DNA from 4 places in the Pseudoalteromonas sp. L1 genome. Region 3 is predicted to be linked to each of the others. Evidence: predicted binding sites of a transcription regulator. Region 3 holds the regulator's gene; each other region holds the start of a gene.
What was found. The regulator ArgR, encoded in region 3, controls arginine synthesis, uptake and breakdown. The targets are predictions, from matches to a motif close to ANTGAATANNTATTCANT.
Positions count from the first base shown of each region.

Region 1: a site for ArgR is predicted at 2,212-2,229, ahead of L3V38_RS00685 (OadG family transporter subunit). Genes of this name have one in related genera too.
Region 2: a site for ArgR is predicted at 4,397-4,414, ahead of gltB (glutamate synthase large subunit). Genes of this name have one in related genera too.
Region 4: a site for ArgR is predicted at 1,759-1,776, ahead of argA (amino-acid N-acetyltransferase). Genes of this name have one in related genera too.

Region 1 covers NZ_JAKKCT010000001.1:147,599-155,252, reverse strand. The annotation lists gene L3V38_RS00695 (sodium ion-translocating decarboxylase subunit beta) at 1-124, opposite strand, end outside; gene oadA (sodium-extruding oxaloacetate decarboxylase subunit alpha) at 135-1,913, opposite strand; gene L3V38_RS00685 (OadG family transporter subunit) at 1,928-2,173, opposite strand; gene L3V38_RS00680 (DUF1328 family protein) at 2,707-2,880, shown strand; gene L3V38_RS00675 (hypothetical protein) at 2,938-3,129, shown strand; gene L3V38_RS00670 (TonB-dependent receptor) at 3,360-6,326, shown strand; gene L3V38_RS00665 (hypothetical protein) at 6,359-7,285, opposite strand; gene L3V38_RS00660 (YcxB family protein) at 7,409-7,654, shown strand, end outside.
Region 2 covers NZ_JAKKCT010000003.1:45,897-53,550, forward strand. The annotation lists gene gltB (glutamate synthase large subunit) at 1-4,296, opposite strand, end outside; gene L3V38_RS10285 (HlyD family efflux transporter periplasmic adaptor subunit) at 4,977-6,230, shown strand; gene L3V38_RS10290 (ABC transporter ATP-binding protein) at 6,249-6,956, shown strand; gene L3V38_RS10295 (ABC transporter permease) at 6,959-7,654, shown strand, end outside.
Region 3 covers NZ_JAKKCT010000006.1:169,596-177,249, reverse strand. The annotation lists gene L3V38_RS17570 (Fe(3+) ABC transporter substrate-binding protein) at 462-1,466, shown strand; gene L3V38_RS17565 (iron ABC transporter permease) at 1,544-3,178, shown strand; gene L3V38_RS17560 (ABC transporter ATP-binding protein) at 3,175-4,218, shown strand; gene L3V38_RS17555 (Dyp-type peroxidase) at 4,281-5,180, shown strand; gene argR (transcriptional regulator ArgR) at 5,177-5,644, opposite strand; gene mdh (malate dehydrogenase) at 5,870-6,805, shown strand; gene ispB (octaprenyl diphosphate synthase) at 6,901-7,654, opposite strand, start outside.
Region 4 covers NZ_JAKKCT010000001.1:1,115,563-1,123,216, reverse strand. The annotation lists gene sucC (ADP-forming succinate--CoA ligase subunit beta) at 1-773, shown strand, start outside; gene sucD (succinate--CoA ligase subunit alpha) at 773-1,645, shown strand; gene argA (amino-acid N-acetyltransferase) at 1,839-3,179, shown strand; gene L3V38_RS05230 (DUF3083 family protein) at 3,230-4,300, opposite strand; gene glnS (glutamine--tRNA ligase) at 4,529-6,196, shown strand; gene L3V38_RS05220 (TonB-dependent receptor) at 6,295-7,654, opposite strand, start outside.

The DNA.
Region 1 (7,654 bases), on a different contig from region 3:
ATGGCTCAAAACTACGAGCAATCGCTAAATACAGTAGCAAGCAGCCAACTGCAATCATGATCAGTGCAGGGAAAGTAAAGTTTGCAATCCCCGTTGCATGCCAGAGGTTTAATAATCCATCCATCCCAAGCCTCCTAAGCGAGTGCAATCATGGCGTCGCCGGTGGCAACTGAGTCGCCTTCCGCAACTAAAATATCAGCCACAGTACCGTCATGAGCGGCACGTACTTCGGTTTCCATTTTCATTGCTTCCATAATGATAACGACATCACCTTGATTTACAGTTTGCCCAGGTTTTACTTTGATTTTAAAAATATTACCTGCCAGTGGCGCATTGAGTGTTTCGCCAGCTGACGCTGATGCAGATTGTGGTATTAACTCACTGTCTTTGAGTGCAACCTCTTTAAGCTCGCCACCTTTAGCAACAACAACATCGTAAACTTTACCATCAACTTTCACACTGTATTGCTCAGCTTGAACCTCACCATTTGAAGAAGGTTTCGTTGATTGATCAGATTTAGCTTTTTCACCTGTTGGCACAGGTTCGAAGGCATCAGGGTTATGACGATTTTTAAGAAATTTCAAGCCTATTTGTGGAAATAAAGCATAGGTAAGCACGTCATCAATTACATCATCAGCCAGCGCTAAACCTTGCTCTTTAGCTTCTTTTAATAATTCAGCTTCAAGTTTTTCGAGTTCGGGTTCAAGTTTATCAGCAGGACGACACGTTATTGCTTCGCTTCCGTCTAAAACACGTTCTTGAAGTTCTTTATTCATCGGCGCTGGGGTTGCACCATACTCACCTTTAAGTACACCTGCGGTTTCTTTAGTAATCGTTTTATAACGCTCACCCGTTAATACATTTAGGACGGCTTGCGTACCAACAATTTGTGAGGTTGGTGTTACCAGTGGAATATACCCTAAATCTTCACGTACACGTGGGATCTCTAAAAGCACTTGATCGAGTTTATCCGCAGCACCTTGTTCTTTCAGCTGGTTCTCCATGTTAGTTAACATACCACCTGGTACTTGTGCTAATAAGATACGACCATCAACCCCTTTTAGGCTACCTTCGAAAGCGGCATACTTTTTACGCACATCACGAAAATAAGCGGCAATTTCTTCTAACTGATTAAGGTTAAGACCTGTGTCGCGCTCTGTTCCTTCAACAATCGATACTATTGTTTCTGTTGCACTGTGGCCATAAGTCATACTCATTGATGAAATAGCCGTATCTAACATATCGATGCCTGCATCAATCGCTTTTTGATAAGTTGCTGTACTTAAACCTGTTGTAGCATGACATTGCATCGCGATAGGAATTGACACCGTTTCTTTTAAGCCTTTGATCAGTTGCTCACAGTCATAAGGCTTTAATAAACCAGCCATATCTTTAATACAAATAGAATGACAGCCCAGCTCTTCTAGCTGTTTAGCAAGCTTAAGCCACATATCAAGAGTGTGCACAGGGCTGACCGTGTAGGAAATTGTTCCCTGTGCATGTGCACCCACTTTCACAGCGGCCTTAATGGCTGTTTCAAGATTACGTACGTCATTCATTGCATCAAAAATACGAAATACATCAACACCATTTTTATGTGCACGCTCGACAAACTTTTCCACTACATCATCAGCATAGTGGCGATAACCCAGTAAGTTTTGTCCACGCAGTAGCATTTGCTGTTTGGTATTTGGCATCGCCGCTTTAAGTTCACGAATACGCTGCCAAGGATCTTCGCCTAAGTAGCGAATACAAGAATCAAATGTTGCGCCCCCCCATGATTCAATTGACCAATAACCCGCATTATCAAGTTTCTCGGCCATAGGTAACATGTCATCTAAGCGCATACGTGTTGCCAACAGTGATTGATGTGCATCACGTAAAACTAGTTCGGTTAATTTTAATTTAGCCATTTTCAGCTGCCCCATTATTTTTGTTTATTTCTGAATTGAGCGATTGCAGCGCTAATAGCTGCAATGTGAGCTTGCGGCACACCCTGCTGTGATTGTATTTTTGCAGCTCGTACAGGCTCATCGACTGGTTCATCAAAACGATTCATCAACCTAGACATTAAGGTCACGGCTGAAATCAAAATAGTTAAAAATATAAATACACCAATCATGCCCGTAATCATCAAGCTGGCCGCGGTTGAGAGTAACCCACTTATGTCCATACTGCCCCTCACACTGTTACAAATAAAAAGTCGATATAGTTAAATAATTATTCAATAATGATAACAAACACTCTTGATTTGTATACCACCTTGTAAATTGGTAAAACCAATTTAACTCAAAATAACACGTAAAACATAAAATTAACAACCGTGAAATAAGCGTATTAATAGCCCTATATAGATGATAAAAATAGTCGATATAGTCATAAATTATAAAGGTGACATTGCCTGTTTTTACATAGCATACTCAAAACCCTCGCCAACACAGGCCCTTGAGAATATAAAAACACCACAAAGATAAATTGGTCTTACCAAAATAAGGATAGTAAAAGATGCGATTTTACTCATTTAAGTTGAAAAATAATCACTATGAATAAGTTACATGCTAATTCGTAAAAGTTACCAAATAAGAAAATTTAAAAACCCCTAGAAAAACCACAACCAATTGAAAATAAACAACATTTAACAATGGCATAGAACTGGCTTCAACTATTTCAACCGAAACGAAATATTATTAGCCAAGGAGAATCACTATGTTACGCTGGACAATTACTTTTCTAGTTATTGCGTTAATCGCTGCAGTGTTAGGTTTTGGCGGTATCGCAGGAGCCGCAGCAGGTATCGCTAAAATTATCTTTTTTATATTTCTAGTTTTACTTGTTATTTCACTGGTATCAGGTGCACTTAGAGGCAACGTACCCAAGTAACACAGTAATAACAGACACTTAGAAACTACATTTTTAAATATTACAAGGAATTTGATTATGAAAAATTCAACTTTAAAAGCCGCTACTATCGCCCTATTTTCAGGTCTATTCATTATGGGTTGTGAAGATAACACAGCTGAAGATGCAGGTGAGCGCATTGACGAAGCAATTACTGATACACAAAATGCTGTAGAAGATGCATGTGAAGATGTTAAAGAAGGTGTAAACGCAAAAGAAACTAACTGCTAATCCTTCTATACAAAATACCAACCAGAAAAGCGGCCTCAAAGCCGCTTTTTTTATGATTTCCATTCTCTCCAACTCAGCATAAAACATTAAAATTTCAATATTTATACATTTTCTTATCAAAAACTACACATTTACCTAGGTTGTGTACTAATCTAAACATGCTAAGAATGGATATCGAGTAGTAATCCATTGTTTTCTAGCCAACTATAATTAAATATTGGGAGATAACAATGTTAAAAAACAAACTATCAAATGCTGTAAAGCTGGCGATTAGTACAGGGGTTGTTTCTACAGCTCTTATATACGCACCAATGAGTGCAGCAGAAGAGACAAGCGACGCAAAAAAAGATCTCGAAGTAATTTCAATCACAGGTAGTCGTATTAGACAACCGGGCGCTGTTTCTGCAAGTCCAATTGTATCAATCGGAGAAAAAGAATTAGGTTACCAACAAGAGCCTGAAGTAGAACAAATACTAAGAACTTTACCTTCAACAATACCTGGCGATGGTAGTAACGTAAATAATGGCTCTGGCGGTGCAGCCACTATTAACTTAAGAGGTTTAGGATCGCAACGTTCACTTGTTCTAATGAATGGACGTCGGATGATCCCATACAACTACAATGGCTCAGTTGACAGTTCAACAATTCCAACTGCACTGATTGAACGAATTGATATTATCACTGGTGGTGCGTCAGCTGTATATGGTTCTGATGCGATTGCAGGTGCGGTGAATGTTGTATTAAAAGAAGACTTTCAAGGTGTTGATTTAGATCTTAAACACTCTCAAACCGGTGACAATGATGGTGACAAAAACAGTATAGCCTTAACAATAGGTTCTAACCTAGAAGACGATAAAGGTAACGTTGTACTATCTCTTGGCTGGAGCCAGCGTGATCAAGTACTACTAGGTGATCGTCCTTTAGGTTTACTTGGTATTGAAACGGCTACCGGTGCTAACTATGAGCAATTTTTAAACGGTGAGCCACCAATCCCTGCGCCAGCAGATTGTAGTGGTCCTAACTCGGTTGAAAGTGGCGGCTCAACAACTGCATTCCCAACACGATTTGCAATTGTTGGTGCAGGCACAACTGGCTCAGGGCAATTTAGAAACGATGGTACATTGCAACCAGATACATGTAGTGTATTTAACTTCAATCCATATAACTTCTATCAAACACCTTCAGAGCGTTATTCAGCAACCGCAATCGCTAAATATAACCTCACTGATGAGCATAAAGTTTATTCAAGCTTTAACTACACTAACACCAGTGTTGATACGCAAGTAGCACCATCTGGTACGTTTGGTTCAAGTTTTGATTTACCTTTAGCGAACCCGTTAATTGGCGATCAAGCTCGACAATTTATGATTGATGGCGCTTCTGCTGCTTTGGCGGCTGGTAGCTTAAATGACAGTAACTGGCAAGATGTTAACGGTAACGGCATTGTTGATAGTGAAGACTATCTAAAAGTGCAGTTACGTCGTAGAACATTAGAGTTAGGTGCTCGTACAGAACGATTTGACAGTACTCAGTTCCAAATCGTGACTGGTGTAACAGGTTTCTTCCTAGATGACTGGGAATATGATGTCAGCTATCAATATGGTGAATCTAACCGTACAACTGTACGTGGTGGTTATACAAACTTAACCAATATTCAAAATGCATTAGATACAACCGATGGTGTAACCTGTAAAAATGGTGACTCAAGCTGTGTGCCAATTAATCTATTTGGTGGCTTTGGTACCATCACGGATGAAATGGCAGGCTATGCGCAAGCAATTGCCCTTCAACAACAAAAGTACAGCCAAGAAATTTTCACTGCAACCGTTAATGGTGCAATCGAGTTTATCGAAATCCCAGGTGCTGGTGCACCACTTTCGATGAGTTTTGGTTATGAAAATCGTCGCGAAAAAGGCTTATTTGAGCCTGATGAATGTTTAAAACTTGCCCCTGCTAGTTGTCAAGGTGGTGCAGGTGGTAACCAACTGCCTATTACAGGTGGCTTTAAAGTCGATGAGTTCTTCTTAGAAGGTTACTTACCTGTGTTAGACGGCTTGCCGGGTGCTGAAACTCTTGATGTAGAGTTTGGTTTCCGCTGGGCTGACTACGATACAGTAGGTAGCAACGAAACGTGGAAACTTGGCTTCAACTGGCGTCCTGTTAGCGATGTACTTATTCGTGTTATGCAACAACAAGCAACGCGAGCACCTAACGTAGGCGAAATTGCTTCACCTGTTGTAACAGGCTTAGACAACGCGCTACAAGATCCATGTTCAGTTGCTAACGCAGCTAACATTGATGACGCACTTAGACAGCTTTGTATCTCAACAGGCATGACTGATGCTCAAGTTGGTAACGTACAAGATGTAATCTCTGGTCAAGTACAAGTCATTAGTGGTAGTGATCCTGCTAACCCACCAGGTGCTGAAGAAGCAGAAACATTCACTGCAGGTATTGTTTGGACGCCTGAATTCAGTGCTGTTGAAAACTTCACAATTACGCTTGACTACTATGATATTGATATCGATGACATCATTGGTGAGTTCTCAGCTCAAGAAATTCTTGATGCCTGTTACGTACTAGGTGATGCAAACGAGTGTGCGAAGATTAATCGTATCGGTGGTGACTTAACTATCGCGGGTGCGGGTATTGAGCAATTTACTACCAACTTAAAAAATCAACGTGCCGAAGGTATCGAACTTGGTTTCAATTTTGGTATCTTGCTTGATGACATGGGAGAGTTACAATTCTCAGGTAATATCAATAAATACCTAACCCAAGAGTCGCAAAGCTCTGATACTGCACGCATTATTGACTGTAAAGGTTTTTACAGCACAAGTTGCGACCCTGTCTCTGAATTACGCTGGGTACAACGTACTAGCTGGATTTGGGAAGATCTAACCGTGTCACTACAATGGCGTCACATTGATGGTGTAGATATCGAGCCAATCGAAGCGCCAAATGTTTTTGAAGAATTCAGAAGCATCGAAAGCTATGATTATTTTGACTTATTCGCCAGCTACCATGTTACTGACTACATGAATGTTACATTCGGTATTGATAACATGTTTGAAAAAGAGCCACCTGTGGTTGGTAATGAAGCAGGTGATACTAGTTCAAACTCTGGTAACACATTCCCAAGTAACTATGACGTACTTGGTCGTCAATTTAAAATGGGAATTAAACTCAAATTTTAACCTTCTAAGAGCGGCCTAACGGCCGCTCTATTTTATTTACATGTCGCTGTTAACGCTTTACCCGTTGCAACACTGGTTATTTGCCAATCCCCATCTTCTAGTTTCACACTTGCGATGTCACTAACCACATAATCACCAGGCACATTTAATCGCGTTAAATTTTCTGTAAGCTGTTGATAACAAAATGGCCCTGTATCTCCATGCATAATGAGCACAGGCTTTTTTGCAAATTTAGCAAATTGGGAAAAAGCATCGCGGTAGACTTTAAAAGCATCACAGTTTGAGCGCAGTGTCGCAGTGCATGCTGATTTATTCGTTGCATTGTAAATATCAGCTTGAAAGCCAATGACATACGCGTTAGCGCTTTGGTTATTTAAGCCCCGCTGCAACCACTCTAAGTTTAACCTGTCGCGTTTATCTGCTGCATCCAAAGCGTCATTTTTATTACTTTTCAGTATTTGCGCGCGCCCATTATACGTGCCCGCTATATGCAGAGTCATAAACTCAATATTATTAAATTGCCAACGCACGTTCTCGCTCATGTCGAGCTGATGAGTAAAACCTTGTAATAAGTTTGCTTTTTTATAGTAATCATCGTCATACATTAAACCTTTTACATATTCTAATCGCTCAAGCTCATCAAACTGAGGGCTTAAGCTATCACGATCGCAATCAGTCCATTCATTATCACCCAACGTATAGATAAAAGGTTTATCGGTAATTGCAGTTAAAAGCTGCTTATTGGCCTGAAGTAATTTGTTTGTGCAAGGTAAAGACCCTGATTTCATATCACCTAAATGCATCAAAAAGCTATGAGGCGTGGATGCGACTGCACGTGCGAGCTTACCATTCGGCTGAGCGAGATTAATTTCATCCATAGGTGTGTATGGCATATCACCCATAACCAAAAAGGTATTACTAGCCATTGCAAGAGCGAATGAGGCTGAACTAATAAACATGCTATTTACACCTAAAAATACAATCATAGTAAGTTCTCATAATGACAACAAAATGAAAACCAACTGCGGCAGATTTTTTCTATCAGTGCTAAACTGCAGCCAGTAAATTAAGTAGGCCCCCGAATGACATTAAGTACAACTTACACACTAGATAAACCGTATTACTACGAATGCTTTGATGAGTCACTTCCCTACTCATCACAAGCCAAACCTAAATACCCGCTGCTGGCATTATTAATAACTCTGGGCTTATTAGCTTTTTATCAATTAGATAATCATTACTTAGGCAGCTTTATGATTATGCTTGCTGTCGTTGAGTGCCTTTCGTTTTATTACAAACGTCCGTGGTGGGTAGCAAGACAAATGATG
Region 2 (7,654 bases), on a different contig from region 3:
TTCAGCAATGAGACCGCGTAAATGCTCTTGATGAGATGCCAAGCCCTCAAGCGTAACAATTTCAACAAGCTCTGGGTTAATGCGTTTTTCAAAGTCTTTGCCTTCATCAAGAATATAGGCAAAGCCACCTGTCATACCTGCACCAAAGTTGATACCCACTTTGCCAAGTACGCACACAACACCACCAGTCATATATTCACAGCCGTTATCACCCACACCTTCTACAACCGCTTGCACGCCTGAATTACGAACAGCAAAACGTTCACCTGCAGAGCCAGCAGCAAATAACTTACCGCCTGTTGCTCCATATAAACAGGTATTACCTGCAATCGTGGCCTTATGGCTTTCAAACGATGAACCGAGCGGCGGACGAATTACCAGCTTACCGCCAGCCATGCCCTTACCAACATAGTCATTGGCATCACCAACTAGGGTCATTTCAAGACCACCGGCATTCCATACACCGAATGATTGACCCGCGGTACCATGAAGCTCAATAGAAACAGGATCAGCAGCCATGCCTTGGTTGCCATGTTTTGAGGCTATATAGCCTGATAACATCGCGCCTACAGAACGGTCGGTATTACAAATACGGCTTACCAATGAGGTGCCCGATTTTTCGTCAATTGCTTGTTTTGCTTTTTCAAGCAAGGTTTCATTTAGCTGACCTAGGTAGTGTGAGCTATTTGGCACACTACAATACAAGGTTTCACCTGTTGGGTTGTTTGGCACAGCAATCACAGACGACAAATCCACTTTCTTTTGTTTCTCTGTCTTGCCCTCAATCGCTTCAAGTAAATCCAAACGACCAATTAAATCAGTTAAGCGTGTTACACCTAAGCTTGCCATGATTTGACGTGCTTCTTGGGCAATAAACTTGAAGTAGTTCATCGCCATTTCAGGCAGACCATGATAATGCTTTTGACGCAGTGTATCGTCTTGCGTTGCAACACCGGTCGCACAGTTGTTTAAATGACAAATACGCAGATATTTACAACCAAGAGCCACCATAGGACCCGTACCAAAGCCAAAGCTTTCAGCACCTAAAATAGCAGCTTTAATGATGTCTAGACCCGTTTTAAGACCACCATCGGTTTGTAAACGAATACGGTGACGTAAGCCATTTTCTACTAGCGCTTGTTGAGTTTCAGCAAGGCCAAGTTCCCATGGGCTACCTGCATATTTCACCGAAGTAAGCGGGCTTGCACCGGTACCACCGTCATAACCTGCAATCGTGATTAAATCGGCATACGCTTTGGCAACACCCGTTGCAATCGTCCCAACTCCTGGTTCAGACACTAGTTTCACCGAAATCAGTGCATCTGGGTTGACTTGTTTTAAATCGAAAATTAGCTGAGCTAAATCTTCAATCGAGTAAATATCGTGATGCGGCGGTGGCGAAATCAATGTCACGCCTGGCACAGAGTAACGTAACTTTGCAATATACGGCGTTACTTTTTCTCCCGGTAATTGACCACCCTCACCAGGTTTTGCACCTTGCGCGACTTTAATCTGAATTACATCAGCACTGCGTAAGTAATGTGGTGTTACACCAAAACGACCTGAAGCAACTTGTTTAATACGCGAGTTTTTCTCTGTACCGTAACGAAGTTTATCTTCACCACCTTCACCAGAGTTTGAACAACCACCTAAACGGTTCATCGCAATCGCTAGCGCTTCATGCGCTTCTGGCGATAGCGCACCAATACTCATCGCTGCTGAGTCAAAACGCTTGTATAGCTCAGTTGCAGGTTCCACGTCATCAATACTAATACCTGCATCTGGCACTTTTACTGCCAACATGTCACGTAAGTTGGTGATCGGACGATTATTTACTAAATCAGCATAGGCAACATAATCACTGTATTCACCAGAGCGCACTGCTTTTTGTAGTGTTTGAATAACATCTGGGTTATACGCATGATACTCACCACCGTGAACATATTTTAGTAAGCCGCCATGACTTAATAATTTACGTTTACTAAAGGCTAACTTATGAAGCTTGCGTTGATCGTCATCAAAATCAGTAAAACACGCCCCTTTAATGCGACTTGCCACACCATTAAAACAGGTTTCGACGATAGCCTCAGACAAACCAACGGCTTCAAACAACATTGAGCAGCGATAAGATGCAACAGTGCTAATACCCATTTTCGACATGATTTTATAAAGACCCTTGTTTATCGCATTACGATACGCAAGCGTTACTTCGCAATAAGTCTTATTAATCACCTTACTATCACTCATAGCAACCAGTGACTCATAAGCAAGGTATGGGTAAATTGCTGTTGCACCAAAGCCGAGTAATACAGCGAATTGATGCGCATCGCGAACACTACCTGATTCAATGATAATGTTTGATTCACAGCGCAAATTATTATCAACTAAACGTTTTTGAATAGAGCCTACCGCCATCGCAGCAGGAATAGGCAACTGTGTTTCGCTGAAGTTACGGTCGCTTAACACTAACATCACACAACCAGCAGCTGCTTTCTCTTGCGCTTCGTCACAAATACGTGTGATGGCGCTTTCAAGCCCTTCTTCTACTGTGTAAGTGATATCAATTTTGCAGTAGCTGTAATATTTATCATCAGCATTAAGTAACTGCTGCATATCTGCATACATCAGGATTGGTGTATCAAACTGCAAACGCTTAGCGTGACCTGTGGTTTCGTTAAATACGTTTTGCTCACTGCCTATACAGGTAGCTAATGACATAACGTGATTTTCACGAAGTGGATCAATCGGTGGATTCGTTACTTGCGCAAACTTTTGTCTGAAGTAATCAAATAATGAGCGATGACCTTCTGAAAGTACGGCAAATGGTGTGTCATCACCCATTGAGCCTGTCGCTTCTTGACCATTTTCACCCATCACACGAATAACACTATCAAGCTCTTCGTTGGTGAAACCAAACATCTTTTGATATTTAAGCAATGTTTCGTCATCAAATGAGCGATTACCCGCATCTTTTTCAGAGAGCTGCTCGAACGGTGTTAAACGCTTAACATTTGCTTCGAGCCATGCTTTGTATGGGTGACGTGATTTAAGGTCCTGGTCAATTTCATCTGAATGCCAAATTTTACCTTGATGAGTATCAATAACTAACAGCTCACCAGGGCCAACACGACCTTTTTCAACGACTTCGTCTGGTGCATAGTCCCAAATACCCACTTCTGAGGCGAGTGTTATAAAACCATCTTGGGTGATCACATAACGCGCTGGACGTAAGCCGTTACGGTCAAGGTTACAGGCTGCAAAACGGCCATCAGACATAACAATACCAGCAGGGCCATCCCATGGTTCCATATGCATTGAGTTAAAGTCGTAGAATGCGCGTAGATCTTCATCCATAGCACGGTTTTTTTGCCATGCTGGCGGCACAAGCATACGCATTGCACGGAATAAATCCATGCCACCCGCTAAGAACAGCTCAAGCATATTGTCTAAGCTTGAAGAGTCAGAACCACTTTCGTTAACGAATGGTGCAGCTGATTGCAAATCAGGGATAAGTGGTGAGGCAAACTTATACGCACGGGCACGGGCCCACTGGCGGTTACCTTGAATAGTATTAATCTCACCATTGTGTGCTAAATAACGAAATGGCTGCGCTAATGGCCAACGAGGTTGTGTATTAGTAGAAAAACGTTGATGGAATACACAAATCGCACTGGTCATGCGAATGTCAGCTAAATCTAAATAAAAGTTAGGTAAGTCAACAGGCATCATCAAGCCTTTATAGACAGTTACCAAACCAGATAAGCTGGCAATATAAAAATGTTCATCATTTTCGAGACGCTTTTCAGCACGACGACGCGCAACGTATAAACGGCGTTCTAAATCTTTTGGACGCCAGCCTTCTGGGGCGCTAACAAAAATTTGTTCAAAGCCTGGTAGTTGTTTTTTTGCAATTGGCCCTAAACATGACGCATCAGTTGGTACTACGCGCCAGCCTTGAATGCTCAAGGTTTCTTTTTCGAGTTCTTCACTCAACACATCTTTAGCTGTTTGCGCAAGTACAGGATCGGCATTTAAAAATACCATGCCTACGGCGTAGTTCTTTCCTAGATGCCAGTCATGTTCGCTAGCAATAGCACGAAAGAAACTATCAGGCTTTTGCATTAATAAACCACAACCATCACCGGTTTTACCATCGGCAGAAATACCGCCACGGTGCTCCATGCGATCAAGCCCTGTGATTGCTGTTCGGATCAAGCGGTGACTCGCTTGCCCATTGACTTGGGCTATCAAGCCAAAGCCACAATTATCTTTTTCTAATTTTGAGTCGTATAACATAGACCCCTCCCCTTGCTACAACGACCAGCCCTTTAGTCTCTTGTGACAGGGCTAGCAGACGAACAAAACTATCGCCAAATAATCTCTGAGTCAATAGAGTTTTGAATACATATTCATATTCATGAATATTTCTCATTTAAATGTACTTAGTAAATTCTATGCTAATTTTTTACATTTAGACGTATTTTCACCGTTATTTTTTTATGACACTGGTGTCATATTTAACAACTTGTAAAAGAAAAATTTCAAAAACCACTCTTTACGTTAACGTAAACTGACAAGTAAAATGAATAAATATTCACTTTTTGAATGATAATGCAGAATTTAGATATCACCTACTCACATAAACCAGACTCGCTGAGCACTTGCTGTAACTCTTTCGATAGCTATTTACGCTTACCCCCTTAAAAGCTTTCTCTTTACGCGCACGTAAACCCACTTTTTAAAAAGTGTCCGCTGCGGACACTTTTTCTGTCCGCGGACATTGAAATAACATCAACAAGATAAATAACCCCTTATAAATCAATAGAATAAAAGTTGGCATGTTGTTGGTATATAAGATCACATCAGCAGATTTAAGGACAGGACATGTTCACTTTTAGTTTATTTATTGCATCGCCACTCACCATGCTAGTAGTGGGTTTCATGATTATGTTAGTTGAAAACATTAAGGAACTATGATGATAAAAGATACCAGTGCTCAGGATATCTCGGTGACAAAGAAGAATAACTTTGCAAAACCAGTTGCACTAATTGTCGGTGCATTATTAATTGGCTCGGTTGGTATAGGCAGTATCTTTGCGGACACCGAAGGCAGTATTTCCGTTGAAAAAGCAAGCCTACAAATCAGCAAAGTAACTCAGCAACCTCTCATTAGAGATGTCGCCGCCAGTGGCAAAATCGTTGCTGCAAATGCGCCCAAAGTATACAGCCCTGAACGCGGCTTTGTGGATTTGAAAGTAAAAGCAGGTGACAGCGTAAAAAAAGATGACATCATCGCAATTGTAAAAAGCCCTGAGCTAACAAATGAGCTAAAACAGCAACAATCTGTACTTGCAAGGCTTGATGGTGAGCTTCAACGCAAGCAACTTGAAGCACGTAGACAAAAATTAAGCTTAACGAAAGCGCTCGACCTTGCTCAGGTCGAACTTAATGCTGCTGACCGTGAAAACCGTCGTGCCCAATTATCTATAAAGAAAAACTTAATAAGCCAAATTGATTTAGAAAAAGCAGTCGATGATTTAGCAAGAGCAAAACTTTCTTATAAACATGCTGAGCAAGAGGTTGCGCTTGCTAAAGATACCCTTGCCTTTGAGTTAAAAGCCGCAGAGCGAGATCTAGCAAGACAGCAGCTTATCGTTGATGATTTATTTCGCCAAGTGAATGACCTAACTATCATAGCCAGTGTGAGCGGCATCGTGGGGAATTTACTTGTGCAACAAAAAGAGGCCGTAACTCAAAGTCAGCCATTAATGACTTTGGTGGACTTAAGTAACTTTGAAGCAGAGCTTCAAGTGCCAGAAAGTTATGCCAATGAATTAGGTTTAGGGATGCAAGTCGAACTAACGCTCGGTGCTCGTCATGTGACGGGAACATTGTCAGCAATATCTCCGGAAGTAAACAACCGCGAAGTGACAACACGAGTGCGATTTGATGATGAACTGGTTGGAATTCGCCAAAATCAGCGTCTCACAGCCCGCATTCTCTTAGAAAATCGCGACAATGTTTTACAAGTAAAGCGCGGCGCCTTTTTACAACAAGGTGGGACGCGTGCTTATCGAATCGATGGTGATATGGCTTACTTAATCGATATTAAAACAGGCGCTAGCAGCATTAACGCCGTGGAGCTCTTAGAAGGCGTTCAAGCTGGCGATCAATTAATCATCTCTAACTACGACCGTTATAAACAAGCACCGGTACTCGTTTTACGTTAACAACAAGGAATTATAATTATGCTTAAAATGAATAACATCAACAAAGTGTATCAAACTGAAATGGTACAAACTCATGCACTTCGTGATTTTAACCTACAAGTAGATGAGGGTGAATTTATTGCAGTGACAGGCCCAAGCGGCTCAGGTAAAACCACTTTTTTAAACATTGCAGGAATGCTAGAGCCATTTAATGAGGGCCAATATCTATTAGACGGTATTGATGTCGGTAAACTCAATGACAATCAGCGTGCCGACCTTCGTAATCAAAAAATAGGTTTTATTTTCCAAGGTTTCAACCTCATCCCTGACTTGAACCTATACGAAAATATTGAAGTACCACTTCGTTACCGTGGAATTAAAGCTGCCGAGCGTAAACGTCGAATTGAGCAATGTTTAGAGCAAGTTGGTCTAGCGTCACGTGCTAAACATCTCCCTCAACAGCTCTCTGGCGGACAACAGCAACGTGTAGCTATTGCTAGAGCCCTTGCTGGTGAACCTCGTTTTTTACTTGCCGATGAGCCAACGGGTAACCTTGATAGCTTAATGGCTCGCCAAGTAATGGAATTGCTTGAACAAATAAATCGTGATGGCGCAACTATTGTGATGGTTACTCACGATCCTGAACTTGCTCGCAGAGCACCTCGAAACATTCAGGTCGTTGATGGTCAACTCGCAGACCTAACCTTGTATCAAGGCACTCAAAACTTAAAAGCTGCTGGGGTGTAGTCATGTTCCTTCATTATTTAGATTTAAGCTGGCGTAGCTTTAAGCGCACGCCATTAGTGAGCTTTTTAATGGTGCTAGCCATTGCTATTGGTATTGGTGTCACGATGACAAGCCTATCTGTTTATCACATGATGTCGGCGGATCCGATCCCTGAAAAAAGCAGCCAACTTTACAGCGTACAGCTTCAAATTATGGATGATGGCAGCACTTGGTGGACTAAGGACAACCTACCCTTACAATTGACCTACCAAGACGCTGTGAATTTGAATAAAGCGGATGCAGGTGGCAAACGTGTCACTATGGTACGCACTGGCTTTTCGGTTTATTTAGACTCAGACAAAATAAAACCTTTTATTGGCCAAGCTCGCCTCACTACACCTGACTTTTTCGATATGTTTAATTTGTCATTTCTATATGGAGGTGTTTGGAGCGAGCAACAAGAGGCAAATGCTGCACCCGTTGTCGTGATCAGCAAAGAACTTAATGACAAATTATTTGCTGGCGAAAATTCGATTGGAAAAATTATCTACCTTGACGATGCCAGTTACGAGGTGGTGGGTGTTATTGATGATTGGGATATTACAACTAAGTATTACGATTTAAATAACGGCTCATTCAATAAAACAGAGCAACTATTCCTCCCTTTTAGCCTTATGAAAGCGCGTCAGCTGGAAAACTGGGGTAACACAAATGGATGG
Region 3 (7,654 bases):
TCCTGTTGTTATGCCTTTCCACATCATCCTGATGCTGTCCGTAGGTTGTCATTCCATTGCGTTACTCTTCCTGAGCCTGTCCTTGTTTCCTTTATTTCCTTATGAACCTAAATCCTCGGTTATGAGTAATGTATTTTCTTCCGTTTACTCATTAAGCGTCTTGCTTAGTTGATGTAAGTAATTATAGAGAGTTAGCCAAGGCTTGGTAGGTTAAAGTCATGCATAAATAGAGCGTTATTTTATTGCAATAAATGTAAATTCCTTTATTTTCAATTGGTTGCTTTTTTATTTGCAGTGTTAACCTGCGCTTTTTACTCAATAACTGTCATGCAGGTGAGATATGTCTTACAGGTAAATTCCTAAATAGCGATAGGCATAACTTGATTGTGAGTAAAACAGGTGTAATTTCGCTTCAGTCTAGGTAAAATACTTGAGAATCGTTATTATTTAGGTGCTATAAAATGAGAAAGAAAGCCTTAGTATTATTAACAGCTTTGATAAGCACACCCGTGTTTGCAGCTGATGTTGTAAATATATATTCGTTTCGTCAGCCTTTTTTGATTAAACCTATTTTAGATGATTTTACCAAGCAAACAGGTATCAAAACGAATGTCGTGTTTGCGAAAAAAGGACTCATCGAGCGTGTGAAGCGCGAGGGCAAGCATAGTAAGGCTGATCTTGTGCTCACTTCAAATTTTAGTGCGCTTATTCAGTTAGAAGATCTTAACTTAACCCAAAAGATTCAAAGCGATGTTGTCAGTGCTAATGTGCCAAGTACATTTCGCGATAGTGATGGACAATGGGTTGCGCTTACAAAGCGTGTTCGTAATGTTTATTCATCTAAAGAACGTGTTGGGGCATTACCTGAGCTAACTTATGAAGACCTTGCTGATCCTAAATACAAAGGTAAGCTATGCACACGTTCGGGTAAACATCCCTATAATTTAGGCTTAGTAGCTTCTATGATTGCTCATCATGGAGAGGCAGAAGCAAAGCAGTGGCTGGAAGGTGTAAAGGCGAATCTTGCTCGTAAGCCTCAGGGTAATGACCGTGCTCAAGTAAAAGCCGTAAAAGAAGGTTTGTGTGACATCGCTTTAGGTAACAGTTACTACTTTGGCAAAATGATGCAAGATGAACAGCAAAAATCATGGGCAGAAGCCGTTCATATTAACTTTCCTAACCAAACTAATCGTGGCTCACATATTAATGTCTCGGGTGTGGTAATGACGAAATACGCCAAAAACCCTGAAAATGCCTTGAAACTGATTGAGTATATGACCGACAATAAGGCACAAAATATGTATGCCTCAGTCAATATGGAATACCCAGTAAAAAATGGGGTTGAATTATCTGAGATGGTTGCATCATGGGGTGAGTTTAAAGAAGATAGTCTTCCACTCGATGAAATTAGTAAATATCGTCCAGCGGCACTGAAGCTGATTGATGAAGTGAAGTTTGATTTATAACGAGGATATTTCTCGTAACACATTTTTATAAAAGCTGTTTTTTAACAGCTTTTATTTTATCTGGTATTAATCCACTTATGCATGTGAAGTTTTCGCTGTCGCGTTGGCAGCTTTTAGCTTGGCTAATTGGCCTGCTGCTTGTTACACCTTTAGGTTTTTTGTTATTTGAATCTCTACAGGGGGATTCGGATGTATTTCAGCATCTTTTCGATACGGTGCTGTGGGATTATACCCGTAATACGTTATTGCTCATCCTAGGAGTGGGGCTTTTAAGTTGTGTTATTGCGTTGCCGCTAGCGTGGTTAACGGCTTATTGTGACTTTCCTGGGCGAAAGCAGTTTGAGTGGGCGCTAATGCTGCCCTTAGCAATGCCTACCTATTTAATTGCTTATGTTTACACTGACCTACTTGATTACGCAGGGCCTGTGCAAATAGCCTTAAGAGAGTGGTTTGGTTGGCAATCACCGGATGATTACTGGTTTTTTGATATTCGTACATTAACTGGGGCTATTATTATGATTGCCTTGGTACTCTATCCTTACTTATTCCTTATTTTTAAAACGGCACTCAGAGAGCAGTCTTTTAAACTAGTACAAGCAAGTCAGCTTATGGGGCTTTCGCCAATACAAAGCTTTTTAAGAGTGAGCTTACCGCTTGGACGCGGTGCGATTGTCGCGGGTATTACCTTGATCAGTATGGAAGCAATGGCTGACTTTGCTACAGTTAACTACTTTGCCGTGAGCACACTCACGACTGCTGTTTACGATACGTGGCTTGGTTATTACTCTTTAACCGCTGCAGCGAAAATCTCGGGTATTATGCTGCTCATTTTATTTTTAACTATCATGGTTGAGCGCTTTAGCCGTCGCAATCAAGCCGTGTATGAGCGTCAATCTAGCGTTAATAGCGCAACACTTTATCGCTTAAAAGGCGGTGCTGCATGGGCTGCAAGCTTAGCTTGCTCAGTCGTACTGGTACTGGCTTTTATCTTGCCGGTTGGGGTGTTAGTTAAATACGCCGTTGTGTATGCGGATGAAGCATGGAATGGGGCATTTTTTAATTACGCTTGGCAAAGTTTTAAAGTAGCGATTGTGGTGAGCCTAGTAACCATTTTACTGAGCTTACTGGTCTTGTTTTATCAGCGGATTGCTAAACACGCTTACCCTTTGATCCCAGGGCGTTTAGCAAGTACTGGCTATGCTCTGCCAGGAACCGTGCTAGCCATCGCGGTATTGTTGCCTCTAACGCAATTAGATGATGCATTAAATAACTGGCTTGAGCCTTTTGGCTTATCGCCTGGGTTACTTTTGAGTGGCACTTTATTTGCGATGATATTTGCTTATGTTGTTCGGTTTTATGCGATTGCGCATGGGGCACTTGAAAGCAGCTTCTTACGTATAAGCCCGTCGTTAGATATGGCAAGCCAATCAATGGGGAAGGGGCCATTGCAAACTTTGCGTAAAGTTCATTTACCCTTGTTAAAACGCGGCATTCTTACCGCTGGCTTGCTAGTTTTTATTGAATGCATGAAAGAGCTGCCTGCCGCATTATTATTAAGGCCATTTAACTTTGAAACACTGGCAACCCATGTGTTTCAGTATGTTAGTGATGAGCAGTTGGAGCTTGCCTCAATTTCAGCGTTATTGATTGTTTTAGTGGGGCTTATTCCTTTGTATTTCGTTAATCGTTCGATGGAGCAAAATCACTCATGAGCCATTTAGTAGTTAAAGACTTAGCTTATCAGTATAATGGCACTAAAGTCTTGAGTGGGTTAAACCTCAATGTGAAGCAAGACGAAATAGTGTGTTTATTAGGGGCCAGTGGCTGTGGCAAAACCACAACCCTAAAAGCAATCGCGGGAATTTTGCAGCCTGAGCAAGGTTACATGAGTATCGATTCTAATGTCGTGAACGATAATGGTTTTTTTGTTGCACCCCAAAAGCGCAATATCGGCATGATGTTTCAAGATTATGCGCTATTTCCTCATCTTACAGTGAGTGACAATATTGCGTTTGGTCTCAACAACATGAGTAAAGAGCAAAAACGTGAGCGAGTGAACGAGATGCTCACTTTAGTTAAGCTTGATGGTTGTGCCAAGCGATATCCTCACCAGCTCTCAGGTGGTCAACAGCAACGTGTCGCGATTGCCCGTGCACTTGCCTATAAACCAAGCTTGTTACTTCTTGATGAGCCATTTTCAAATATTGATACCCAAGTAAGGTTTGAGCTGATTGCCGACATACGCCGAATTATCAAAGCGCAAAAAGTTTCTGCGGTATTTGTTACCCATTCAAAAGAAGAGGCGTTTGCCTTTGCTGACACACTTGCTGTTATGCATGGTGGAAAAATAGCCCAACAAGGCTCTGCTGAGCAGTTATTTAGCCAACCTAACTCAAAGGTGGTTGCAGAGTTTCTTGGTACGGGCATATACTTAACGGCAAAAGCATTAACCGCAACTGAATATGAGACGGTGTTCGGGGTTGTATCGTCAATCAATGCAGGTAACCATGATTGCGTACAAGGTCAAATTTATGTGCGCCCTCATCATATTCAATTGTGTAAAGCAGAAAATGGCGATGCTCAAGGCTTAACTATTTTGCAAAGACGTTTTATCGGCACGCGTTATGTGTACCGTATTAATATTGCAGGGCAGGAGCTCGAAGTGGCCGCAGAGCAAGACCACGTTTTCTCGGTCGAACAGCCAGTAAAAATAAAAATAATGCCGCACACGGTCAATTTTTTTCGAGATTAAACATGATGTGAAATCCTAAATTGTTGATTGTGTGCCTGATAATGAATAGCTAAGGATTCACTATGGCGCAAGCGCAATCTGGGATTTGTGCTGAAGCAAACTTACATGGTTTGCACCTGTTTTTTAACGTCTATGATGGCCACGATGAGTCATTACGAAAAAAACTAAAGCGTGTAAATGTAATACAAGACGAGTTTTCTGATCAGTTTTCTGAGGCTATGCTGTCTTGTGTTGTTGCTGTTGGGGCGCAATATTGGCCGCATATATTGCCTGAGTTTATTCCAAGTCAATTACAGAGCTTTCCTAATGTCACACACAGTGAACATGTTGTAAGCGCACAACCATTCGATTTATTTGTGCAAATCCGCTCTGACCGTGAAGACGTCAATCATTTATTTGCTCTGCAAATTTTAAAATTGTTTACACCGGATGTTGAACTGGTGGAGCAAGTTCGTAATTTTCGTTTTTTAGATGGGCGAGATTTTAATGGTTTTATCTACGCCGGCGACACGCCCCACGGAAGACAAAAACGCAGTACGGCACTAGTCAATAAACCAGGGCATTTTGAAGATCAAGGTAGTTATATTCATGTGCAGCGGTTTGTCCACGACCTAACGGTGTGGCAGTACTTGTCTTTATCAGAGCAAGAGCAAATAATGGGGCGTACTCGCCTTGATAATACCTTGGTTGTGCCGGCAATTGAAACGAGCCATGCAGTGAGGTCAGAGCTTAAAGATGAGCATGGTCAGCCATTATTACTTAATCAGAGTATGCCATTTGGCGACGTTCACAAACAGGGCATACTTATGGTGTCGTGTGCCGCGCAAGGTGACTCGTTTGAACATGTACTGAAAAGTCGTTTAGGGCAGGGCGAGCATTATGATCATTGGCTTGATTTCACACAAGCTGATATGGGATCGGCATTTTTCGCCCCGTCAGTGAATTTTCTAAAGCAACTTTAAACTGTATCGAATAAGGTGCGAACACGCTCAAGCGTAACGTCAATTTCAGAGACCTTTGCAGGGGCAATAAAAATAGTATCGTCACCTGCAATGGTTCCCAGCACACCGTCTGCTTTACCTAATGAATCAAGTAAACGTGCAATAAGCTGTGCAGCACCTGGACTAGTGCGAATGATGATCATCATTTCGTTATGCATAATGTCAATAACAAGCTGACGTAGTGGGCTTTTCGCTGTTGGTACGCCCATTTCAGCCGGTAAGCAATACACCATTTCTTGTTTTGCGTTACGAGTACGTACCGCACCAAATTTACTCAACATGCGCGAGACTTTACTCTGGCTGATATTATCGAAGCCTTGCTCTTTTAATGCATCTACAATTTCGCCTTGTGAGCCGAAGTTTTCTTCTTTTAATAACGATTTAAACGCTTTGATTAGTGCTTCTTGTTTATCTTGAGGTTGCATGCTGTCGTATCTTTATTCATAAAATGTGAGGTAATTCTACACAATTATGCATACTTATGCAGTATTTGTTTGAATTTGTCGGCCAAATGAAGACACTTTACAGCATAGTTTACAACTATGGTCGAAATTATATGCGAAATAAGCAGGATAAATTTGTTTTTAGTCGCTAATTTCATTATCTTTAGGGCCACAAGTATTTCCTACCTCAAATTACGGAGAATTCCAATGAAAGTTGCTGTTTTAGGCGCAGCTGGCGGTATCGGCCAAGCATTGTCTTTATTATTAAAAACAAGTTTACCTGCAGGTTCTGAATTATCGTTATACGATGTTGCCCCTGTTGTTCCTGGTGTAGCGGTTGATCTTTCTCACATCCCAACAGACGTTAAAGTTGAAGGCTTTGGTGCTGACAACCTAGACGATGCTTTAGTTGGTTGTGATATCGTTCTTATCCCAGCGGGTATGCCGCGTAAGCCGGGTATGGACCGTGCGGACCTTTTCAACGTAAACGCAGGTATCATCAAAACATTAGCTGAAGGCATCGTTAAAAACTGCCCTAAAGCGTTAGTAGGTATCATTACTAACCCAGTTAACGGTACTGTGCCAATCGTTGCTGAAGTATTCAAAAAAGCGGGTACTTACGATGCGAATCGTGTATTCGGTATCACAACACTTGACGTGATCCGTTCAGAAGCATTTGTTGCTGAGCTTAAAGGTTTAAGCGCTACAGACGTTAAAGTTCCAGTGATCGGTGGTCACTCAGGTACGACTATTCTTCCTCTTCTTTCTCAAGTGGAAGGTGTTACTTTCACCGACGAAGAAGTTGCAGCATTAACACCACGTATCCAAAATGCAGGTACTGAAGTTGTTAACGCTAAAGCGGGTGGCGGTTCAGCGACGCTTTCAATGGGTGCAGCTGCAGCTCGTTTTTGTATGTCTTTAGTTAAAGGCTTACAAGGTGAAGAAGTTGTTGATTACGCATACGTTGCAGTTGAGAACGGTGATGCAGCATACTTCGCACACCCAGTACGTTTAGGTAAAAACGGTGTTGAAGAAATCCTTTCTTACGGTGAGTTAAGTGCTTTTGAAGAGCAAGCTAAGAACGATATGTTAGCGACACTTAACAAAGACATTCAAGAAGGTGTTGATTTCATCAACGGTTAATACCCAGATGAAAATGGGGATATTCTCTAGTCGATGTCTTCAATAATAAAAAAGCCTGCAATTGCAGGCTTTTTTATGGCTCGAATAAATTAAGTTTAATGGTCCCGTGCAACGGCGATACGGGCTAAACTCTCAAGTGCTTGCTTGTACGGTGTATCTGGTAAAAAAGCAATACAAGCAATCGCTTTGTCGGCTTCTTGTTCTGCTTTTTGCATCGCAAACTCAAGGGCTTTAGTATCAGCTAATGCCGTTAGAATGCTCTCTAAGTGGTCCATACCATTACCAAGCTCAATGGCTTCGCGTACTAGCTTAACTTGCTCTGGTGTGCCTTTTTGCATTGCGTAGATTAGCGGTAGGGTAGGTTTACCTTCAGCTAAATCATCACCAATATTCTTACCAAGTTGCGTGGCATCTGCATTGTAATCAAGCACATCATCAACAAGCTGGAAGGCGGTGCCTAAATGCATGCCGTATAAGTTTAAGGCATCAAGGGTGTGTTGATCTTGCTCAGTGATAATGGCGGCTAAACCGGTAGCAGCCTCAAATAATTTGGCGGTTTTGCTGTAAATAACCTGCATATAGCTTTGTTCTGTGGTGTCAGGGTCATTACAGTTCATTAATTGTAGTACTTCGCCTTCTGCGATGACATTCGTTGCATCTGCAAGTGTTTGCATAATAGGCATTTTACCCAGCCCAACCATTAACTGGAATGAACGAGTATAGATAAAATCACCTACTAATACGCTGGCTGCATTACCAAACTCTGCATTAGCAGTGGGTGTTCCTCTGCGCAGGTTAGATTCATCTACAACATCATCATGTAGTAAGGTTGCGGTATGAATAAACTCT
Region 4 (7,654 bases), on a different contig from region 3:
AAATCGAGCAAGTTGCAGAAGAAACTCCAGAATTAATTCACAAAGCTGAGATCGATCCACTAGTTGGCCCTCAAGCTTATCAAGCTCGTGAATTAGGTTTCAAACTTGGTTTAAACCCAACTCAAATGAAACAGTTCGTTAAGATCTTCATGGGTCTTGCTAACATGTTCAACGATTTCGATTTCGCTCTTTTAGAAATCAACCCGCTAGTAATCACAGACGAAGGTAATCTTCACTGTCTAGACGGTAAAATCGGTGTAGATGGTAACGCGCTTTACCGTCAACCTAAAATCCGCGAAATGCACGATCCTTCACAAGAAGATGCGCGTGAAGCTCACGCTGCTAGCTTCGAGCTTAACTACGTTGCACTAGACGGTAACGTTGGTTGTATGGTTAACGGTGCAGGCCTAGCAATGGGTACTATGGACATCGTAAACCTACACGGTGGTAAGCCAGCTAACTTCCTAGATGTTGGTGGCGGTGCGACTAAAGAGCGTGTATCTGAAGCATTCAAGATCATCCTATCTGACGACAACGTTAAAGCTGTTTTAGTTAACATCTTTGGTGGTATCGTACGTTGTGACATGATCGCAGAAGGTATCATTGGCGCAGTTAAAGAAGTAGGTGTAAATGTTCCTGTAGTAGTACGTTTAGAAGGTACTAACGCTGAACTAGGTCGTGAAGTTCTTGCAAGTTCTGACCTTAACATCATCGCTGCTGAGTCACTAACAGACGCAGCTGAAAAAGTTGTTGCTGCTGCGGAGGGCAAATAATGTCTGTATTAATCAATAAAGATACAAAAGTTATCTGTCAAGGTTTCACAGGTGGCCAAGGTACTTTCCACTCAGAGCAAGCGCTTGAGTATGGTACACAAATGGTTGGTGGTGTAAGCCCAGGTAAAGGCGGTCAAACGCACCTAGGTCTTCCAGTATTCAACACAGTACGTGACGCTGTAGAAGCAACAGGTGCAACTGCATCTGTTATTTACGTACCAGCTCCTTTCTGTAAAGATGCTATCTTAGAAGCTATCGATGCAGGCATCGAGCTTATCGTTTGTATCACTGAAGGTATCCCAACACTAGACATGGTTGACGTTAAAGTTAAGCTTGACCAAACTGGTGTTCGTATGATCGGTCCTAACTGCCCAGGTGTTATCACTCCGGGTGAAACTAAGATTGGTATCATGCCTGGTCATATCCACAAGCCTGGTAAAGTAGGTATCGTATCACGTTCTGGTACACTTACTTACGAAGCGGTTAAACAAACGACTGATGCTGGTTTCGGCCAATCAACATGTGTTGGTATCGGTGGTGACCCAATCCCAGGCACTAACTTCATCGACGTTTTAGAAATGTTCGAAAAAGACGAGCAAACTGAAGCAATCGTTATGATCGGTGAAATCGGTGGTACTGCAGAAGAAGAAGCTGCTGAGTATATTAAGCACAACGTGACTAAACCTGTTGTTTCTTACATTGCGGGTGTTACTGCACCTCCAGGTAAACGTATGGGTCACGCTGGTGCAATCATCGCAGGCGGTAAAGGTACTGCTGATGAGAAATTTGCTGCATTAGAAGCTGCGGGCGTAAAAACTGTACGTTCATTAGCTGATATCGGTAATGCACTTAAAGAGAAAACAGGCTGGTAATCAGTTTTAATCTCTTAAAAAGGCTCGCTTATGCGAGCCTTTTTTGTATCTTGTATATTGTTACTAATCGATGTCAAAATTTATTCATGAAATAAGAATAATAATGCTTTATTTGTGAATATAAATTCTTTAGACTGGTACCTTGTTTATTCGTTTTTATTAAAAACATCTGATATTACAAGGTAAATATTACGTGCGTACCACTGAATTGGTCGATGGATTTCGTCAGTCAACTCCTTATGTTAATGCTCACAGAGGCAAAACTTTTGTTGTAATGCTTGGTGGAGAGGCAATAGATCAGCCTGGTTGTCGCAGCATTATCAACGATGTTGCATTACTTACCAGCCTAGGTATTAAAATTGTTTTAGTGTTTGGCGCACGACCACAATTTAATGCAGCACTTGAGCAAGTTGGCATAACTAGTCAGTTCCATAATGAGATACGCGTAACGGATAACGCCACCTTTGATGTCATTAAAAAAGTCGCAGGTGCGATGCAATTTGATATTACGGCACGACTATCAACGTCTCTAAGTAGTACACCTATGTCAGGCTCATTTTTAAATGTGGTAAGTGGTAACTTTGTCATAGCACAGCCACTAGGTGTGGATGAAGGGGTTGATTATCATCACTCAGGAAGAGTGAGGCGCATCGACGTAGAGGGTATTCGCCATCAGTTAAATAATAACGGTATTGTGTTATTAGGGCCGATTGCGGCATCGGTTACCGGTGAAAGTTTTAATTTAACCGCAGAAGAAATTGCTACTCAAGTTGCGTTAAAACTGCGTGCCGATAAAATGCTAGGTTTCTGTGAAGAAGCCGGTATTTTAGATGAAAATGGCGAAGCAATCGCTGAGCTGATGCCAAACGAAGCGGAGCGTGTTTTAGCGAATTACCGCAAGCAAGCTGATTCCTGTTTAAGTGCGACTGTTTTCTTACAAGCAGCAATTGATGCTTGCCGAGGCGGTGTGCATCGCTGCCACCTAGTGAGTTACAAAGAAGATGGCGCGTTACTACAAGAATTGTTCTCTTTAGATGGTATTGGTACACAAATCGCACCACAAAGTTCAGAGCAACTTCGTAGCGCGACTATCTCTGATATAACCGGTATCATTAACCTTATTAGACCCCTTGAGCAGCAAGGCTATTTAGTGCGTCGCTCACGAGAGCAGCTTGAAATTGAAATTGAGCAATTTACAGTTATTGAACGTGATGGACTTATCATTGCCTGTGCAGCTTTGTATCCGTTTGCAGATGAGCAAGTAGGGGAGTTCGCAAGCTTGGCTGTTCATCCTCAGTACCGAGATGCCGATCGCGGCAGTTATCTACTGAGGTTTATTATTAATAAAGCCAAGCGTGCGGGTTACTCGCATTTATTCGCACTGACTACACGGAGTATTCACTGGTTTTTAGAGCAAAGCTTTGAAATAGTGACAGTTGATGAGTTGCCGGCAAAGAAAAAAGCGCTTTATAACCATGAACGCCGGTCTAAGGTATTGCGCTTGGACCTCACTAAGCTGAGTAAAAACAGGTAACCAAAAGGTGACGCATGCGCGTCACCTTTCGTTTTCAATACTGTATTTATCTAATATTGATAGTTAATGTGCTGATAAAAACGCACACGTAAATCTTGTCGAGTTGGGTTGAACGCCAGCTCATCGGTCACTTCATTAATTGCACTTTGAACTTGGTTCATAAACCGACCATAACCAATATCATGCTTATCTTTATCTGCGGCTGCAATCACAAAATGTAGCACGTCAACTAAACTATTGGCATTCCAGTAATGCTGTAATTGAGGTTCCTTGGTGTTGCAATCAAAGGTCAATTTTTGTAGTTCACTGTTGCTTTGAGCATTATCTATATGACTATTGCGCACTATAGGGCGGGTACCATTAGCGATAAAAGCCCCTAGTGTTAATTGGCGTTTTTCACATGCGCGTTTAAACGCATCAAAAATATACTGATAAAATTGTGTGTAGTTTGCTTCGTTAAGCATATGCTGGAACTGCGTTTTAATCGCACGCGTGACTGGAATTGAGAATCCCGCATAGGTCATTTCACTGTGCTCACCTGGTAAGTGACATTGACGAGACTGATAACGAGGGTAGAGGCTTCTTAATTTATAACCGTAGCTTTCTTTATGGCCTTTTGCTTTTGCAAACATGTCATAAGTAAGATGTTGGTGATCGCGAATTTTTAGTGAAGATTGATTGCTTAACAGCTTATCTTGTAAGCTGCTAATAACGCGCTGTACTTTATGATGAAACTGGGCTGCATTTGCTCTGATTTCTTCACCGGTTGCTAAGAATAAGAAGCGAATCTTTTTACATTTTTCATCATCCGAAGCAAATATAGTGTGGGCTTCATGGTATTGAGGATTGTAAAAAAACAGAATTTGTTTAGCGGTTTCTAAGCTATATGCTTCATCGTGATAACGAACCACGGGTAGTTTATCATTTGCGATTAGATGAACATTGTGAAGTTCGTATTCGTCGCATAGTGCAAATAATTCCCTTGCAAGACGCTTATAACTGCAGTTAACTGAGCTAAACTGCGCGAAAAACTCATCGTTTGGTTTAAATTCAACTAGCACATATTGGTTTGCGCGTGCTGAGCTTGGAATATAGACTCGATGTTGATTGAGCGAAGCCATCTTTTTTCCTTATAAAAAGTAAAACTGTCGGGACTATATCGCTACTGGATGATCATTTTATTGCGTTAGAACAATTTTTTTACCGATTTTGTCGAGTCTGTGAACTATGTATTCAACGATCGGCTTAATATCTTCAATAAACATGATTCAACTACTGTATGTTAAGGTTTGTTTTTGTAATAATGCATTAGTTTTGTCACCATGCAATATTCAGAGGATTATGCTCCTATGGCGGAAATTGAGAATCGCCCAAGTAACTTTATTAGAACGCGTATTGATGAAGATCTCGCAAGCGGTAAGCATGCGACTACGCACACGCGTTTTCCACCAGAACCAAACGGTTTTTTACACATTGGTCATGCAAAGTCGATTTGCTTAAACTTTGGTATTGCCAAAGATTATCAAGGTCTTTGTAATTTACGTTTTGATGATACGAATCCAGAAAAAGAAGACATCAATTACGTAAATTCGATTAAAGAAGATGTGCAGTGGTTAGGTTTTAAGTGGGATGGTGAAATCAAGTATTCATCTAACTATTTCGACGCGTTATACGGCTATGCTGTTGAGCTTATCGAAAAAGGCCTTGCATATGTGTGTTTCTTATCGCCCGATCAAGCGCGTGAATACCGTGGTACGTTAAAAGAGCCAGGTAAAAATAGCCCATACCGTGATACATCGATTGAAGAAAACCGAGCGTTATTTGAAAAAATGCGTAATGGCGAATTCAAAGAAGGCGAGTGTGTACTTCGTGCAAAAATCGATATGGCAAGCTCATTCATGGTATTACGTGACCCGATTATATATCGTGTCCGTTTTGCTCATCACCACCAAACAGGTGACAAGTGGTGCATTTACCCAATGTACGACTTTACGCATTGTATTTCTGATGCGCTAGAAGGCATTACACACTCATTATGTACGCTTGAGTTCCAAGATAACCGTCGTTTATACGATTGGGTATTGGATAACATCAGCCTTGAGTGTCATCCGCAACAAATCGAGTTCTCACGATTAAATCTTGAGTACACCATTATGTCTAAGCGTAAATTAAACGACTTAGTGGTTAATGGTCATGTTGAAGGGTGGGACGATCCACGTATGCCAACAATTGCTGGTTTACGTCGTCGTGGTTATACACCTGCATCAGTACGTGAGTTCTGTTCTCGTATCGGTATCACTAAACAAGAAAACATGGTTGAAATGGGTATGCTAGAAGCGTGTATCCGTGAAGACCTAAATGAACATGCACCGCGTGCAATGGCTGTTCTTGATCCGGTTAAGATTGTTATCGAAAACTATGATGCAGATAAAGTAGAAACGTTATCTGTTGCAAATCACCCAAATAAAGAAGAGATGGGGCGTCGTGATGTGCCTTTCACTCGTGAACTTTATATCGAGCGTGAAGACTTCCGCGAAGAAGCAAATAACAAGTTCAAGCGTTTAGTTCTTGATAAAGAAGTACGTTTACGTGGTGCTTATGTCATTAAAGCTGAGCGCGTTGAAAAAGACGAAAACGGCGAAATTACAACTATCTTCTGTTCTTACGATCCTGAAACTCTGGGTAAAAACCCAAGTGATGGCCGTAAGGTTAAAGGTGTAATTCACTGGGTATCAGCAAGTGAATCAATCACAGCTGAAGTACGTTTGTACGACCGCTTATTTAACGTACCAAACCCAGCCGCTGCAGAAGACTTTAACGCAACTTTGAACCCAGAGTCACTCGTAGTGCTTGCGAACGCTAAAGTTGAGCCGTCACTTGCCAACGCACAAGCCGAGCAGGGCTTCCAGTTTGAGCGTACGGGTTACTTCTGTCGTGATAGCAAAGCTGAAACATTAGTATTCAATCAAACTGTGGGTCTTCGTGATTCATGGGCGAAGATTGAACAAAAGGGCTGAACCCTTTAACTAATTTTTTAAGTTTCTAAGCTTAATAAAAAACCCTTTCACTTTTAAAGTGAAAGGGTTTTTTTATAACGATTAAAAGTTAAGTCAAGTTAGAAATAACCGCGAATACCCAAGCTGAAATTACGACCTGGTAGTGGTGCTTTCTCTTTAATAAATGAGCTGTGTACGAAACCTAGCTCATCGGTTAAGTTATCAATATTAATGTAAAGCTGTGTATCTACAGGGCCTAAATCAAGCTGGTAGTTAGCAGATGCATCAAACAAAGTATAGCCATCAGTTTTTGTTTCATAGGCTGTGATATCTGACTGCTCAAAATAATGTGTACCTGTTAAGCTAAATTGCCAATCTGCAAATGTATATTGTAATTCAGAGCCAAGTTTATTGGCTGGCACACGCGGCAAATAGCCTTCACCATCTTTTAATTTTGCGGTTGTTGAATCACCAAATACTTTTACCAACGCACTCGGTGTAACTTGGTAATGAACATCAAACTCAACACCGTAAAGTTTTGCATCTTTACTCACGAATTGATAAACCGCCATTGCATCTTCATCAGCATCCGCTGCTGATTCTAACCCGTGCTCTTCATCAAATACTAAGCCTGTATTTTGTTGGTAGTAGTAGTTTTCAATATCGTTATAGAAGAAATTAACTGTGTAACCAAAATCGCCAATAAAACGGCGGAAGCTTAAATCAAAATTGGTGGCAGTTTCTTGAGCAATATTTTCCGGTTCAAAATGAATTTCACCATCTTCAATGTGATAACCAAGGCCTAATTCATAGGTACTAGTAGCAATGTGCACACCATTTGATAGTAGCTCAGCACTGAGTGGTGCACGCTCTGAACGTGACACACTTAGAGCTACACTTTGACCTTCTTGATATTGCCAAATCGCACCTGCAGATAAGCTAAGGTTAGTGAAATCTTCGCTGTAGCTGATAATTTCAGCTTCTTCGTGTGTTTCTTCCTCGTGGTCATCTTCATGATCGTGATGGTGTTCACTCATGGTGACATCAGAGTCAATTTTGTAATCTTCGATTCGTGCACCGAGCTCAACCGTAACGTCACCAAATTGTCTTTCTTCGAGTAAAAATAATGCGTTTGAAGTTGTGGTACTGGCAGGGGTAAAGGCTTCTTCACCGTCTGCATCATAATCAGACTCATAAAAGTGATAGCCTGCTATGCCATGCCACTGTCCTAATGTATGCTCAACGGTGGCACGTGCTTCTGTTGTTTCGTTATGAAAAACAGTGCCGATTTCTCCACCTTCAATTTCAGCATGTTGATAATCAGTGTAACCGACACGAAGCGTAATATTTTCGATCCAGTTATCGTGCAATGCATAGCTCATGTAACCTTGCCAACGGTCTTGTTCTAAGCGTGCAAATACTGATTCTTCGTGCTCTTCTTCACCTTCATGATGCTCACCTTCTTCATGCTCGTCATGT